Regions from separate parts of the Psychrobacillus syltrankelensis genome, predicted to be linked through region 2. Evidence: riboswitches for the same ligand, from Rfam matches in the RefSeq annotation. Region 2 holds a riboswitch; the other holds the start of a gene.
What was found. A riboswitch is a leader RNA that binds a small molecule or an ion and turns the genes downstream of it on or off. The one in region 2 is predicted to bind S-adenosylmethionine.
Positions count from the first base shown of each region.

Region 1: linked by a shared signal. The riboswitch ahead of ACTSKG_RS09815 (methionine biosynthesis PLP-dependent protein) and the one ahead of ACTSKG_RS11325 (O-acetylhomoserine aminocarboxypropyltransferase/cysteine synthase family protein) in region 2 are both predicted to bind S-adenosylmethionine.

Region 1 covers NZ_CM144227.1:2,034,977-2,042,704, forward strand. The annotation lists gene ACTSKG_RS09800 (aldehyde dehydrogenase family protein) at 1-1,098, opposite strand, end outside; gene ACTSKG_RS09805 (TIGR00266 family protein) at 1,267-2,064, shown strand; gene ACTSKG_RS09810 (hypothetical protein) at 2,353-2,550, shown strand; SAM riboswitch class I at 2,798-2,903, shown strand; gene ACTSKG_RS09815 (methionine biosynthesis PLP-dependent protein) at 3,022-4,140, shown strand; gene metC (cystathionine beta-lyase) at 4,140-5,327, shown strand; gene ACTSKG_RS09825 (class D sortase) at 5,585-6,184, opposite strand; gene ACTSKG_RS09830 (hypothetical protein) at 6,200-7,728, opposite strand, start outside.
Region 2 covers NZ_CM144227.1:2,358,626-2,366,353, forward strand. The annotation lists gene ACTSKG_RS11320 (homoserine dehydrogenase) at 1-781, opposite strand, end outside; gene ACTSKG_RS11325 (O-acetylhomoserine aminocarboxypropyltransferase/cysteine synthase family protein) at 911-2,203, opposite strand; SAM riboswitch class I at 2,323-2,438, opposite strand; gene ACTSKG_RS11330 (glycerol-3-phosphate acyltransferase) at 2,577-3,221, shown strand; gene ACTSKG_RS11335 (YdcF family protein) at 3,236-3,823, shown strand; gene ACTSKG_RS11340 (GIY-YIG nuclease family protein) at 4,585-4,938, opposite strand; partial or broken gene ACTSKG_RS11345 (DUF2087 domain-containing protein) at 5,003-5,290, opposite strand; gene ACTSKG_RS11350 (DUF2087 domain-containing protein) at 5,318-6,115, opposite strand; gene ACTSKG_RS11355 (M3 family oligoendopeptidase) at 6,237-7,728, shown strand, end outside.

The sequences.
Region 1 (7,728 bases), 320 kb from region 2:
TGGAGCATAATAATTCCCTTCTGCAAGCTTCCCTTCCTCTAATATTTCTCCACCAACAAGTAATTTTGCTCCTTCATCTTGCCCAATCTTTGTGTAAGAATGAATTTTTTCTAATGCATTTTTATTAATTACTGGACCTATCTTTACCGTTTCGTCCAGACCATCTCCAATTGTTAGTTGTTCCATTTGAGTTAGAAGTAAATTCTCTAACTCTTTCTTTACATCTTTATGCACGATTACACGACTACATGCGGTACAACGCTGACCAGCTGTTCCAAATGCACTCCATAAAATCCCTTCAACTGCAAGAGACAAATCTGCATCGTCCATTACAATCACAGCATTTTTCCCACCCATTTCAAGAGATACCTTCTTTAGATGTCGACCGCCAAGCTCCGCAACTTTACGACCTGTTTCTGTTGAACCGGTGAAAGAAATAACTTTTACGTCGGGATGCTCTATCATAGCTGTTCCAACATCGGAACCAGAGCCAAATACAACGTTTGCAACCCCAGCTGGCAATCCTGCTTCTTGAAAGATTTTCGCCATTTCATATGCCATCATTGGTGTTTCAGTTGCCGGCTTCCAAATGAATGTATTTCCTGCAACTATAGCCGGGAATGACTTCCATGTAGCAATCGCAACAGGAAAATTCCAAGGAGTGATTAAACCAACCACTCCAATAGGTGCACGAACACTCATTGCAAATTTATCGGCAAGCTCTGAAGGTGTTGTTTCTCCGAATAAACGACGTCCTTCTCCTGCCATGTAAAATGCCATGTCAATTCCTTCTTGCACCTCTCCACGGCCTTCTTCAATGACTTTACCCATTTCTTTTGTTAACACTTGCGCTAAGTGTTCCTTCTTTTCTTTCATCAATCTACCAATTTCATATAAGTAATCTGCCCGTTTTGGTGCCGGTACTAGTGCCCATTTCTTTTGCGCTTTCACTGCAGCAGCAACCGCTTGATCTACATCGTTTTTAGTTGACATCCGAACTTCCGCCAAATGTTGACCATTTGCAGGATTTACAACAGCTGTGTAATTTACTTCCCCAACTTCTTGCCAATTACCATCGATAAAATTAGTTAACTTCATTTCCCTACCTCTTTTCTATATAGGTGAAAATGCTTCCTTTTTAACTACATTCTCTATTTATTTAATAAAACCCTTTTTAAAAATAGAAAAATTTGAATTTTCAATTTGAAACTTTTTATTACTTTTCTCGTATTATTAAATAAATATTAATTAGGGAGGAAAATATACATGAATAATCATGAAATTGATTTCAAATTACATGGAGATGATATGCAGTTTGTAGAGATTGAATTAGACCCAGGAGAAACTGTAGTTGCTGAAGCAGGTAGCTTAATGATGATGGAAGATGACATTACTATGGAAGCCATTTTTGGTGACGGCTCAAGTTCATTTGATACTGGACTAATGGGAAAATTAATGGGTGCAGGCAAACGTATGTTAACAGGCGAAAGTTTATTTATGACTACATTTACGAATGCCGGTAATGGAAAAAAACATGCTTATTTTGCCTCTCCTTATCCCGGAAAAATAATTCCTATAGATTTAAGTGAATATCGCGGTAAGGTTATTTGTCAAAAAGAAGCTTTTTTAGCTGCAGCAAAAGGTGTTTCTGTTGGAATCGAATTTCAACGTAAGTTAGGTACTGGTTTTTTTGGTGGAGAAGGATTTATCATGCAAAAACTTGAAGGCGACGGTCTTGCTTTTATTCATGCGGGGGGAACTATTCATAAAAAAGAACTACAGCCTGGTGAAGTTTTAAGGGTAGACACTGGTTGTTTAGTAGCGATGACTTCTGACGTAAATTACAATATCGAAATGGTAAAAGGAGTGAAAACTGCTCTTTTTGGAGGAGAAGGTTTGTTTTTCGCTACTCTTCGTGGACCAGGTACTGTATGGATTCAATCGTTACCATTTAGCCGCTTAGCGAGCCGTGTTTTTGCAGCTGCTCCTCAAACACTAGGTAGAGGCTCAAAGGATGAAGGAAGTATCGCTGGTGGATTATTTGACCTTTTAGGAGGAAAATAAATAGTTGTTTAGTGCCACTTTTTATTTACTTCTTAAGAAAAGCCCAAACGTCCTTTAAGTACAAAACCTATTTTCAATCATTTCCGGAGTGCCTTGGATAGTCTTGAGATATATTACTCAGCAAATCTGTTCATGGTCTTAATTTTTTTTGTTTTCTGTAAAAAACTCTTTTATTCTACTTTATTCCGCAAATTGTTTATAAAGAATCGACCTCCTCTTCATATACTAGTGGAAGAACATTTTTCTATGAAAATATTGTTCTTAAGTATAGGAAAGGAGGTGTTAGTAATGAAAGCTTCTTTAGGTATGTGGATTGGTTGGATTGGAATTGTATTAGCAATTGTGGGGTTCTTTTATTATCCTATGATACTTGGTGCTGGTGCGGTTGTCTTAGGATTAGTTGGTTTAACTTCCCCACAAAAATTCCTTGCTTGGATTTCTATAGTACTTGGAGCAATTGCATTCTTCCTTCCGATGCTCCATTAGCTAAATGTTGACTAATAAATCCGCGGCATGTTCGGGACATTTACCGCACATGCCTTTTTTTATATTTCAAGCCTTACCAAAGGACAACCATCTATCTTGACTTATCCCCTTTCCGTCCTTTTCTATTTTGCTCACAGAATGAGTTAATACTTTGAACAAAAATACTTATTAATTTGTCACCTTGTGTTATTATCCATCCCGTGATAAACTATTTTAAATTTAACATTTAGAAAATTTAATATTTTATTTCTTATCAAGAGAGACGGAGGGATTGGCCCGAGGATGTCTCAGCAACCAGCCAAAAGTGGTGTGGTGCTAATTCCAAAAGACGGTCATCGTCTTGAAGATAAGAAGACTAACTTCAGTATTTTTTTGAGGATTCTCTTCTTATTAGAGAATCCTCTTTTTATTTGGGAAGTTTCAGTCCCTGTACGCTTGCGTAATTATTTTAATAGAAGAGGATGAATCTGTATGTCAAAAAATAGTTTAGAAACCCAATTAGCTCAATTAGGAAACCACAGCGATTCGATAACAGGTGCCGTTAACCCGCCAATTTATTTGTCAACTGCTTACATCCATGGTGGTATTGGCCAATCAACAGGATATGATTACACTCGTACTAAAAATCCTACCCGCGCTATTTTAGAAGAAGGTATCGCTAAATTAGAAAGTGGAGATGCAGGTTTTGCCTGTAGCTCTGGTATGGCTGCAATTCAATTAGTATTATCTCTTTTCCGATCTGGTGACGAATTGATTGCTCCAGAAGACCTTTACGGGGGAACGTACCGACTATTTAATCAGTACTCAGTTTCTTACAATATTCATACTACATATGCGAAATTTTCATCCGTAGATGAAGTAAAATCACTTATTACCAAGAACACAAAAGCAATCTTTATTGAAACACCGACAAATCCTTTAATGCAGGAGATCGATATTCAGAAATATGCGGAATTAGCTAAAGAGCATCGATTACTATTAATTGTGGATAATACTTTTTTAACTCCTTACTTTCAACGCCCTATTGAGCTTGGTGCACATATCGTCATTCATAGTGGAACCAAATATATTGGAGGTCATAATGACGTGCTTGCTGGTCTTGTTATAGCAAAAGGGACAGAATTAAGTGAAAAATTATATGCAAATCATAATGCATCTGGCGCAGTGCTTTCCCCATTCGATTCATGGCTACTAATCAGAGGATTAAAGACACTTCATTTACGAATGAACCAGCACGATATAAATGCGAAAAAGATAGTAGAATTTTTGCAAAACGAATCTGCAGTAAAGAATGTATTATATCCCGGAAAAGGCGGTATGCTTTCATTTCGATTACAAAAAAGCGAGTGGGTAGGGCCTTTCCTTGAAAAACTCCAATTAATTGTTTTCGCAGAAAGTCTTGGTGGAGTGGAAAGTTTCATTACATATCCCTCTACTCAAACGCATGCAGATATACCGGAAGAAGAGCGCATAGCCCGTGGTGTAGATAATAGCCTTTTACGTTTCTCAGTTGGTGTTGAAGAAGTCGAGGACTTAATTGCAGACTTGAGACAAGTATTTAATGAACTAGAAAGTGATGTGAGTGAATAATGATCTATTCTAACGAACAGCTAGAGACTAGTTTAATAACAGCTTCCACGAGAGGTTGGTCAGCGAGTAAAATTGGTGCAGTCAATGTTCCTATTTACTTATCTTCTACTTTCCATCAAGGAAATTTTGACGAATTTGGACCATATGATTATAGCCGTTCTGGTAATCCAACAAGAGATGCTTTAGAACGAACTATTGCAGAACTTGAAGACGGAACTCGCGGATTAGCATTTGCTTCCGGCATTGCAGCAATTTCTTCTGCTTTCATGCTTTTATCATCAGGTGATCATATTGTCATTACAGAAGATGTATATGATGGAACTTTTCGATTTGTAACAGAAGTATTGCCCCGTTTTGGAATTGAACATACTTTTGCTGATTTTACAGATGTAAAATCCGTTTCAAATGCCATTCGTTCAAATACTAAATTGATTTATATTGAAACACCATCAAATCCATGTCTTGGAATTACTGATATCGCCAGCATTGTAGCGCTTGCTAAAGCGAATGATTGTCTTACTTTTTTGGACAACACTTTCATGACTCCACTTTATCAACGTCCACTTAATATTGGTGTAGATGTAGTACTACATAGTGCTACCAAGTTTTTATCAGGACATAGTGATATTATCGCAGGTCTTGCTGTAACGAAAGATGAAGAACTAGGAAAACGATTAGCCTACATTCAAAACTCGTTCGGAGCAGTTTTAGGTGCTCAAGATTCCTTTTCATTAATTCAAGGTATCAAAACGTTAGGCGTACGACTTGAAAAATCCTCAGAATCTGCACAGAAAATTGCTACCTATTTAACGCAACATTCCTTAGTAGAAGAAGTTTTTTATCCCGGTTTATCTACACATCCTGGTTGCGAAATTCATGTGAAGCAAGCGAAAAGCCCCGGAGCTGTTCTTTCGTTCCGATTACCTAATCGGGCAGTTGCCAAAGCATTTGTAGAAAGCGTAAAAATACCTGTTTTTGCTGTAAGTCTTGGTGGTGTTGAATCCATCCTATCCCACCCTGCCCAAATGTCACATGCAGCAATGCCGAAAAAAGAACGTGAAAAACGGGGAATTACTGATGGACTACTTCGATTCTCCGTCGGATTAGAGAATGTGGATGATTTGATTGCTGATTTCGACCAAGCTCTTACAATAGCAGAGAAACAAACTTTCCTAAGCCAGCATTAGCATTCTGAAATCTATTAATGGAAAAGAAATTGGCTATAATATGCCATAAATTAGGAATGATGTTAAGGGATAAGTGTATTTCAATGAGAGCAATAAATAGTTTTGGAATTGTTATATATTAAAAGTTGTTAAATGATGGAGCGAGACCAAACTTTGCATCGGAGACCAATTCTATCCTACCCGAAACTAATATCAATAAAAAGTGTGCTCCTCATGAAAGAGTGCACACTTTTTCTTTTCGATTTCCAAAATTCCAATTAATTCTCCACTTTTTTCGCTTGTATGACGAGACGAAACTTATTGGACCTTTTTGGATAGCATGTGACTAAAGAGAGCAAAGAAATTCCCTTTTGTCTTTCTAAAATATCTACATTCTCTGGTTTTACTATTTGAATATTAAATACTTCAAATTGCAAAGTAGTAGTTCTTTTCTCCAATTCAAAGCGATCCCCTATTTGAAGCTCGTTTAACCGATTAAAAAATTGGCCGAAAATATGAGATTGATGGCCTGCGATAGCGGCACTTCCATTTAGTTTCCCTGGTTCATCGAGTCCTGCAATCATACCTAATGCTCGATTTAAATTTTCAGGAGTTGCACCTTCTAGAACTGGTGATTCCAATTGGATAGAGGGAATCTTTAAGATACCTACAACTTCAGTGCTTGATTTTTTCAGTTGTTCCACTTCGACTGAGTTTGCTCCGACATACATTTTTTCACTAGCTGCTTCTGTTTTAATGGATGTAAAGGAGTCCATTAATTCTTTTTGATTTTGCTCATTTCCTATTACTCCATAACTTACGATAAAGAAAATGAGCAACCCTATTCCAATCAGCGAATTGCCTACGTATTTTTTCATTTAAGTAGGCCCCCTTTACGCAAATTTACGTATAGTTACTCCACCCACAAGTAGACATACCGCTAATAGTAACAGCATTATACTATTGAGAAATCCACCTGTTTTCGGTAATGAAGATCCGGTGAAAATTCCAGTATTACTTAATGAATTATTTCCAGATAGACCATTTGAGTTAGCACTGAAACCAACTAAACTATTTTCTTCTTCCGTAGCGCCTACTTCGTTAGTAGTTTCGTCGAAAGTTCCAGTTTTTCCATCATTGGTAGAGTCATTCATATCATCTGTTCCTTGATTCCCTTCGGTGCTCCCTTCTTTATTGTCATCAACCGCCACTGGCCCTTCATTGTTATTTCCTTCTGAAGTTTCATCCGTGCTTTCATCGGGATCATTGTTTGGAGTACTTGGGTTTATTATTGGTGGGGCGGTTAAGTATGATTCTCGTGGAAGAATATTTATACCCACGCTCCCCAATACATTATCTAGTCCTAGAGAAATCGTTTTGTCTTTTTCAGTAGTACCTCCGCTATCTGTGTAACCTTTATTAGTCAATACATCCGCATCAAGCCTACCTATTACATCAGAAATAACGTCTAATTGGAGAACACCTTTCGAAAAGGATTTTGCCTTCTCACTACTCTGACTGTGACGATCTAATATGCCAAGATGAACTTCATTTAGTACCGGTAATTCATTACTTACTAATTCGATAACACCGCTATCATATTTTGTAAAATATCCTTCTTTAATGGATTCTGACAATAAAACATTTATAGCTGTATTACCTAACACTTGATCCGCTAGTTCTGCACCAACAACAGATGATTTATGTTTTTCGAAAGCATCATTTTTCATATTGTTGTTCTCTAGAACATTAAGTTCCAAACCGTCTAAGATAGCATTCTTGGTAGAAAATGCATTCTCAAGTCCTATAGTGAGGAGTTTCGAATTATCAACATATTCCTCATTTGCTTCTTTCTTTTCGCTTTCAAGAATTCCCACATGTAAAGTACCAAGAACAGGTAAATCAGTGATTTTTGCATGTACTCCCTGGTCCTCATGAGAAGAAGTTGTCCCTTCTTGAACCTGTTCCTGTTTTAGTACTCCGATCTCTACATCTTTGACTATTGCTAAATTTTCAAGCTCGATTTCTACAACAGCTTCTTTACTAATTTTTTCTGTGTCTGTCAATGTTTCTTGCTGGTTCATCATATCTACATTGACTTCATCAACTATTAACGAATCTTCTGTAACCATATCAACTAACGCTTTTTCACTTGCAGTCTTAGTTTCAGATTGTGAAAGTACGCTTACTTCCGTATCACCAATTTCTTCATCAATCACAGATGCAGTTACTAGTGCTTCCTTCTTTTCCCCTTCATTTGGAATTTTAATATTAATACTTTCTATTCCAAGTAAATTGTTCACTTCAACGTCCACAATATCAGCCTTATCTGGATTATTATCCAATAGATTCACTTCAATTTGTAATGGAAGATGGGAACCATTACCTTCTGCCGTTACAAAAGATGGTGCTAGAAATAGCA
Region 2 (7,728 bases):
CGAAGAGCTCTCCATTTTCATCTTGCTCAATTTCTGCAACATGGCGATAACGTAACCCTTCTTGTTTTGCTCTTTTTACATCTTCTAACGATATACCATCAATTCCAACTACTCGCACATCATCCCAATTTGGTTGCTTCTTAAATGCAAGTGCACTTAATATCATTAACTTCCTGAATGCATCCTGACCAGAAATATCATTATATGGATCTGCTTCTGCATAGCCAAGATCTTGTGCTTCCTTTAATGCATCATTGAATTGACATTCATTTAGTCGCATTTGAGTCAAAATGTAGTTAGAAGTACCATTTAAAATTCCTTGAATTCTTTTCACTGAATTTACTTGAAGTAAATTTTTCAACGTTTTTATAACAGGGACTCCACCAGCTGTTGTTGCTTCGTACCCAATAAATACACCTCGTGATTTTGCCCGTTCGTGAAGAGGAATACTGTATTTAGAAAACATCACTTTATTTGCCGTAATGACGTGACATCCTTTATCAATCGCTTTACATAAATAGCCATATGCCGGTTCTTCGTTCACAATAGCTTCAAATACAACTTGAAGTCCTGGAATATTAATAATATCCTCAAAATCATCTGTTACAAGTACACCAGGCGTTTGTATTCTTTCTTTCGATAAATTATTTACGAGAATAGCACTAATTTCGATGTCCAATCCCAACGACTTTTTTAGATCTTCTTTTTTTTCATTTACAATGTGATAAATTCCTTGGCCGACTGTTCCGAAACCTAGAATTGCTGCTTTTATTTTTGCCATACTTTCTCCTCCAAATGAATCTGCACAATTGAGCTTCCATATTCATAATCTAATAAAATATCGAATCGTATTTTTCGACTGACTATTTTACATATTGTAGACTATCTTTGCCCAATTAACAACAAAATTCTACCTAGAGAGGACATTTGTACTTCCTATAAGTACTTTATCAAGTGCATTTTGCAAATCTTCTACTGCTTCTAGACCTACCGACAAACGGATTAAGTCCTCTGTAACACCTGATTTCACTAAGTCTTCCTGCGTCAGTTGTTGATGAGTTGTAGAAGCAGGATGAATAATTAATGATTTCGCATCCCCAACATTTGCTACATGCGACCAAATTTCAATATTGTCAATAATATGTCGACCTGCTTCTTTTCCGCCCTTCACCCCAAAAGTTAAAATAGATCCAAAACCATTATTTAAGTATTTTTGTGCAAGATCATAAGATGGGTGATCCTCTAATCCAAGGTAGTTAACCCATTCTACCCCTTCATGATTAGATAAATATTCTGCTATTTTTTGTGCATTTTCATTGTGTTTTGGTACTCGCAAATGAAGTGTTTCTAAACCTTGTAAGAAAGAAAATGCTGCTTCCGGGCTTAAGGAAGGGCCGAAATCACGTAGCAGTTGAACACGGAGTTTAACCGCAAACGCTACGTTTGGAACATCGATTCCATATCGTAAGCCATGATAGGTTACGTCTGGTTCTGTAAATCCAGGGAATCTTTCGGAATCCCAGTTAAAATTCCCTCCATCTACAACTACTCCTCCGATTGTTGTTCCATGTCCGCCAATCCATTTTGTTGCAGAATGGATGACCACATGTGCACCATGTTTAATCGGGTTTGCACCATACGGGCTTGCAAATGTATTATCCACAAGTAAAGGTACCCCTACTTCATTTGCAATTGCAGAAACTTTCTCTACATCAAGTACATTTAAGCTTGGGTTTCCAATAATTTCAGCAAAGAATCCTTTTGTTTTGTCCGTTACTGCTGCACGGAAGTTTTCTGGATCTGTTGAATCGATAAATTTCACTGTAATACCGTAGCGTGGCAATGTATGGGCAAACAAATTAAATGTTCCACCGTATAAGTTTTCCGCTGCTATAATTTCATCTCCTGCTCCTGCAATATTCAAAATGGAAAATGCGATTGCGGCCATTCCAGAAGATAAGGCAACAGCAGCTGTTCCTCCTTCTAGTAGTGCAACTCGTTGTTCAAAGACATCTACTGTCGGGTTAGTAATACGGGAATAAATATTGCCTGCCTCTTTCAATGCGAATAGATTTTGAGCATGCTCCGTGTCACGGAATACGAAAGAAGTTGTTTTGTGAATTGGCACTGCACGTGAACCTGTAACTGGATCTGGTTGTTGACCACCGTGTAAAAGAAGTGTTTCTGGTTGGAAATTTGTCATTTTGAATTCCTCCTGTAAAGTAGTTTAGATGGACGCTTAGGGAGGCGGGAGAGGAGTGTTAGAACAAACAAAAAACCCCTCTTCGCTTAAGAAGAGGGGTGCAGTTTCGCAAGTTCCTCCTCTTATCTTCCAAATTCAGAACTTGAATTTGTAGGATTTAGCACCTTTCCAAGTTCAGAACTTGTTGGTTGCCGGGCATCGTAGGGCCTAGTCCCTCCGCCACTCTTGATAAGAGTATTAGATTTAGTTTTCCATCTTGTTACACAGTATAAGATTCTAGTAATCAATTAGTCAAGTGTTTTATTAAATAATTCTGAAACTTCTTTATTTCTCAAACGTTAAATGTAATAGAGAAATTTTTAGGGGTGTTTTAATGATAATTTGGATTATTTGTGTATTAATTATTAGTTATTTAGTTGGAGCAATTCATGGTTCGAAGGTTGCTCAATTGTTTAGTGGAGTCAATATTAAAAATGAGGGGCTAAAAAATTCAGGTGCATCAAACGCAGCAATTGTACTTGGCATGAAATACGGGATTTTGGTTGCACTAATTGATATTTTGAAAGGGGTAATCGTAATTATCGGTACCCGCTATTTCATGCAGCATTTTGCTTTATTTTCCGATGTTGAACAGGACTTATTACTATATTTAGCGGGAGCTTCGGTTATCTTAGGTCATAATTTCCCTATTTACACTCGGTTTAAAGGTGGAAAAGGAACCGCTTCTATCATCGGCATATTATTTGCTATTTATTGGCCTCTTGGACTAATTGGTCTTTTATTATTAATAGGTACAACTTTTTTAACGGACTATTTATTGATCGGTGTATTTGTTTTTTATTTTGTATTTGTGGGCGGGACTATTTGGTTTTCAGAAGGGTATGCCCCTATTGCAATTGCGAGTTTTTTATTCGTCATGGCATTTGTTTTGCATATCGAAAATTTTCGGCGTTTAGTATCTAAAGAAGAACCAAGAATTTCAGCCTTTTTAAGAAAAAAGAAGCCCTCTATGGAATGAAATGAGTGAATTGAATGAAGAAAAAAATGAGGTGGATTGTGCTTATTCCTATATTTGTCATTGCTTCTGGAGGATTTGGTGTGTGGATGCTTACGAGTAAATGGCTAGCAGAGGGTCTTGAACCTAAAGCAGATGGAACCAATGAGTATGCAATCGTGCTTGGTGCAAAAGTGAAAAAAGGAAATATCCCTTCCCTTGCATTACGTTATCGGTTAGACTCAGCGCTAAAATATGCTACGGAGAATCCACATGTGAAGCTTGTCGTATCTGGTGGACAAGGACAGGATGAAGATATTGAAGAAGCAGTCTTTATGAAGAACTTTCTCTTAGAAAAAGGGATTGCGGATAAACGACTTATTGTAGAAGATAAGTCGACCTCTACTTATGAAAATTTGCTATTTTCTCAAGAATTATTGCCCGAAAATGTGACGTCCGTGACAATAATTACAAGTGACTATCATCTACATCGGGCGAAAATGCTTGCTAAAAAAATTGACTGGGATGCCGATGTCGTGTCAGCAAAAACACCGAAAAGTGTGGAAATGAAATTGCGAATGCGTGAACGAGCCGCGCTCTTGAAGACTTATATTGTTGGGAAATGACTCCGAATTTGTTCGGAGTCATTTTTTATTTGCTTTTGATTAGTTATAAGCTGTCTCTTTACCGCTATTTTTAATGTGGTTAATGATCGATGCATAAAGTTCTGCTACGATCTGAGCACTATGACTATTTAAATGAATCCCATCTAAAGTGAGATTAAGCCCTCTTTTTTTGGATGCTCTCGTATACAGGCCCAGTTCTCTCGTTCGGTTGAGGAATGCTCTCGTAAACTGGCCGAGTTCTCTCGTTCGGTCGAGGAACGCTCTCGTATACTGGCGATTTCCTCTCGTTTTGATGGAATGCTCTCGTATATTGGCCGTGTCCTCTCGTTCGGTTGAGGAATGCTCTCGTATACTGGCGATTTCCTCTCGTTTTGATGGAATGCTCTCGTATATTGGCCGTGTCCTCTCGTTCGGTTGAGGAATGCTCTCGTATACTAGCCGTGTCCTCTCGTTCGGTTGAGGAATGCTCTCGTATACTGGCCGAGTTCTCTCGTTCGGTCGAGGAACGCTCACGTATACAGGCGATTTCCTCTCGTTTTGATGGAATGCTCTCGATATTGGACAAGTCCTCTCGTTCGAATGATGAACGCTCTCGTATTGGACGAGTCCTCTCGTTCGGTTGAGGAGTGCTCTCGTATAATGGCCACGTCCTCTCGTTCAAAAGGAATGCTCTCGCATCTGTAGGGGTTACTTTAGAAAAGTAAAGATTTTAATTTGATTAGGAAATAAAAGGCTTCCTTTGAATGGAAGCCTTTTTAGTATCAATCTTTTTTCGTGTGGTAGCCATTGTCACCATAAGGCTGTAATTTTTCCATCCATTTACCCAATAGTTTTTCTAATTCTTTCTTTTCGTCTACGTATTGATTTTCTGAGTTTTTCAGTATCTCCACCTGTTCTATTTCAAATGCGTCTTTGCCAAATTTTTTCCACTCTTCTTGGAGTATTCGGTTTGTATGAGTACCTGTTTCTAACGTGAATTTCGTTCCGTTTAATGTTTTGAAGTTACGTGTAGATGCGACGAATTTTTTGCCGTTTTGTTTATTAGTGATAACATAAATACCGCCTTCAATTTTTACCTCTCTGTATTCTTGTTTAAGTTCTTTTTTTCGATCCATTTTTCTCCACCCTCTACTATCTATCGCCTTGACGAGATTATATTTTTTTCATGACTGAATGAAGTTAATTTTTCACCCAGTACGCACTACCATCATCTTTTCTGCCTAGAAATCCATACTCAATTAGATAGCGTCTTATTGTGACAAAATCAGCATATAAATCTTTTAGTATTGAATTTATTTCTTTTTCACTATATGTTTTTTCTAGTTCAAATCGTTTGATGATTACATACAATGTTGCTAATTTTAGCTTTTCTTTTTTCGGAAACTTTGATAGTGGCCCATCGACGCCTTCAGGGAAAAATTTCTTTTCTACTTCTTCTAGCTCTTCTTTAGTTATTTTGTATTGATCAACTTTCATTTGTATTAGTCCTCTACTCTATTTTTTTACCCAGTATGCACTGCCATCGTCTTTTCTATTTAAAAACCCATACTCAATTAGATAACGTCTTAATGTGACAAAGTCAGCATATATATTTTTTAGTATTGCATTTATTTCTTTTTCACTATATGTCTTTTCTTGCTCAAATCGTTTGATGATGACACGCAAAGTTGCTAGTTTTTGCTTTTCCTTTTTCGGAAACTTTAGTATTGGTCCATCCACGCCTTCAGGGAAAAATTTCTTTTCTACTTCTTGCTGCTCTTCTGCTGTTATATTGTATCGATCGTCTACCATAGTGGCTGTTTTGTGGAGAGGTAGGAATGTGGGAGCGTGATCATCTTTTTGCTTCAATAACTCCATCATTGTTAAGAACATTTTTGCTTGTCGCTCTTTTTCCTTCAATACAAAACGATGGTTCCGTATAGTAGAACTGGTACCGATATTCAGTTCTGTTTGAATTTCTGCATCACTTTTACCGTCATAAAATAAACGGAGCAAGCTATTTTGATGATCGGTTAATCCCGTAAGTTTTTTATTTAGCCCAATTAGATAATGAAATACAGATCCATGCTCCATCACGATATGTCGTTTCATATAACGTTCCGCTTCAAACAATAAACTTTCAGCAGGATAAATAATTCCTTTTTCAATTTTTTCTCCACATAATAGACAAACAAAAAATTCCTTTTCTTCTATATATCCTGCCTTTAATTGTTCTGTATTCGCATTCCAAAATAATTCTGATATTTCCACTAACCAAACACACCCTTTATTTGTTTGTTGATTTACTAACATATTAAACAATTGTCTAAGAATAGTCAATTGTAAAATTTTAGTTGCAATATATCAGAAAATAATGAACAATGGGAATGAGAACGTTTCGAATTTCGAAGAAACGACCGGGAGGAGAATAAACTTGGTAACATTTAAAGATTACGAATACAAACGACCAAATTTGGAAGAAGACAAAGTAAAGTTCCATGAGGCTTTATCAAAGTTTAAGGAAGCATCTTCAGTAGTGGAGCAAAGTACCGCAATTGCAGAATTAAATGCACTTCGCAATGATTTTTCAACACAAGCTAATTTGGTATATATTCGCGCATCAATCGATACGAATGATGAATATTATCAAAAAGAACGAGATTACTTTGATGAAGTAGGTCCAGAAGTTGAAGAACTCGTAACGGAATATTACAAAGCACTTGTCGCTTCTCCTTTCCGTAATGAATTAGAAGAAAAATGGGGTAGCCAGTTATTTGATCTAGCTGACTTTCAGATTAAAGCCTTTTCTTCCGATGTGATATCTCTTATGCAGAAGGAAAACAAATTGGCCTCTGATTATTCTAAACTTGTCGCTTCCGCACAAGTGGAGTTTAACGGCGAAACATTAACGCTTGCACAGCTTGGACCATATGGTGAATCAACTGATCGAGAAGTCCGAAAGAAAGCAACGGAAGCAAGATTTAATTTCTTCCAGGAGCATGAGGCAAGGTTCGATGATATTTATGATCAACTTGTAAATGTCCGCCATGAAATTGCAACTAAATTAGGATATGAAAATTTTGTGGAGCTTGGATATATTCGTATGAATCGTATCGATTACAATGCGGAGATGGTAAAGAAATTCCGTGATCAAGTACGTGATTTTATCGTTCCAGTCGCTACAAAATTATACGAGCGACAAGCGAAGCGTATCGGGCTAGATGAACTAAAGTTTTATGATGAATCGCTTAAATTCTTAAGTGGAAATGCTACACCACAAGGATCTCCTGAGTGGATTGTGGATAATGGTAAGAAGATGTATGAAGAGTTGTCACCAGAAACTGCAGAATTCTTCCAGTTTATGATAGATCGTGATTTGATGGATCTAGTAGCCAAGAAAGGGAAAGAATCTGGAGGTTATTGTACTTTTATCGACAATTATGACTCACCGTATATTTTCTCAAACTTTAATGGAACATCGGGAGATATTGATGTATTAACACATGAAGCAGGTCATGCATTCCAAGTGTTTACGAGCCGCAATATCGGAATTCCTGAGTACGTTTGGCCTACATTTGAATCATGTGAAATTCACTCGATGAGTATGGAGTTCTTCACATGGCCTTGGATGGAATTATTCTTTAAAGAACAAACCGATAAATATAAGTTTGCACATTTAAGTAGCGGACTTCTATTCTTGCCTTACGGTGTCGCAGTGGACGAATTCCAACACATTGTTTATGAAAATCCCGAAATGACTCCTGCTGAGCGTAAAGCAGCTTGGAAAAAAATTGAGGAAATTTATTTGCCTCATCGTGATTATGAAGGTAATAGTTATTTAGAAGCAGGTGGCTTCTGGCAACGTCAAGGGCATATCTACGCTAGCCCTTTCTATTATATTGATTACACTTTAGCTCAAATTTGTG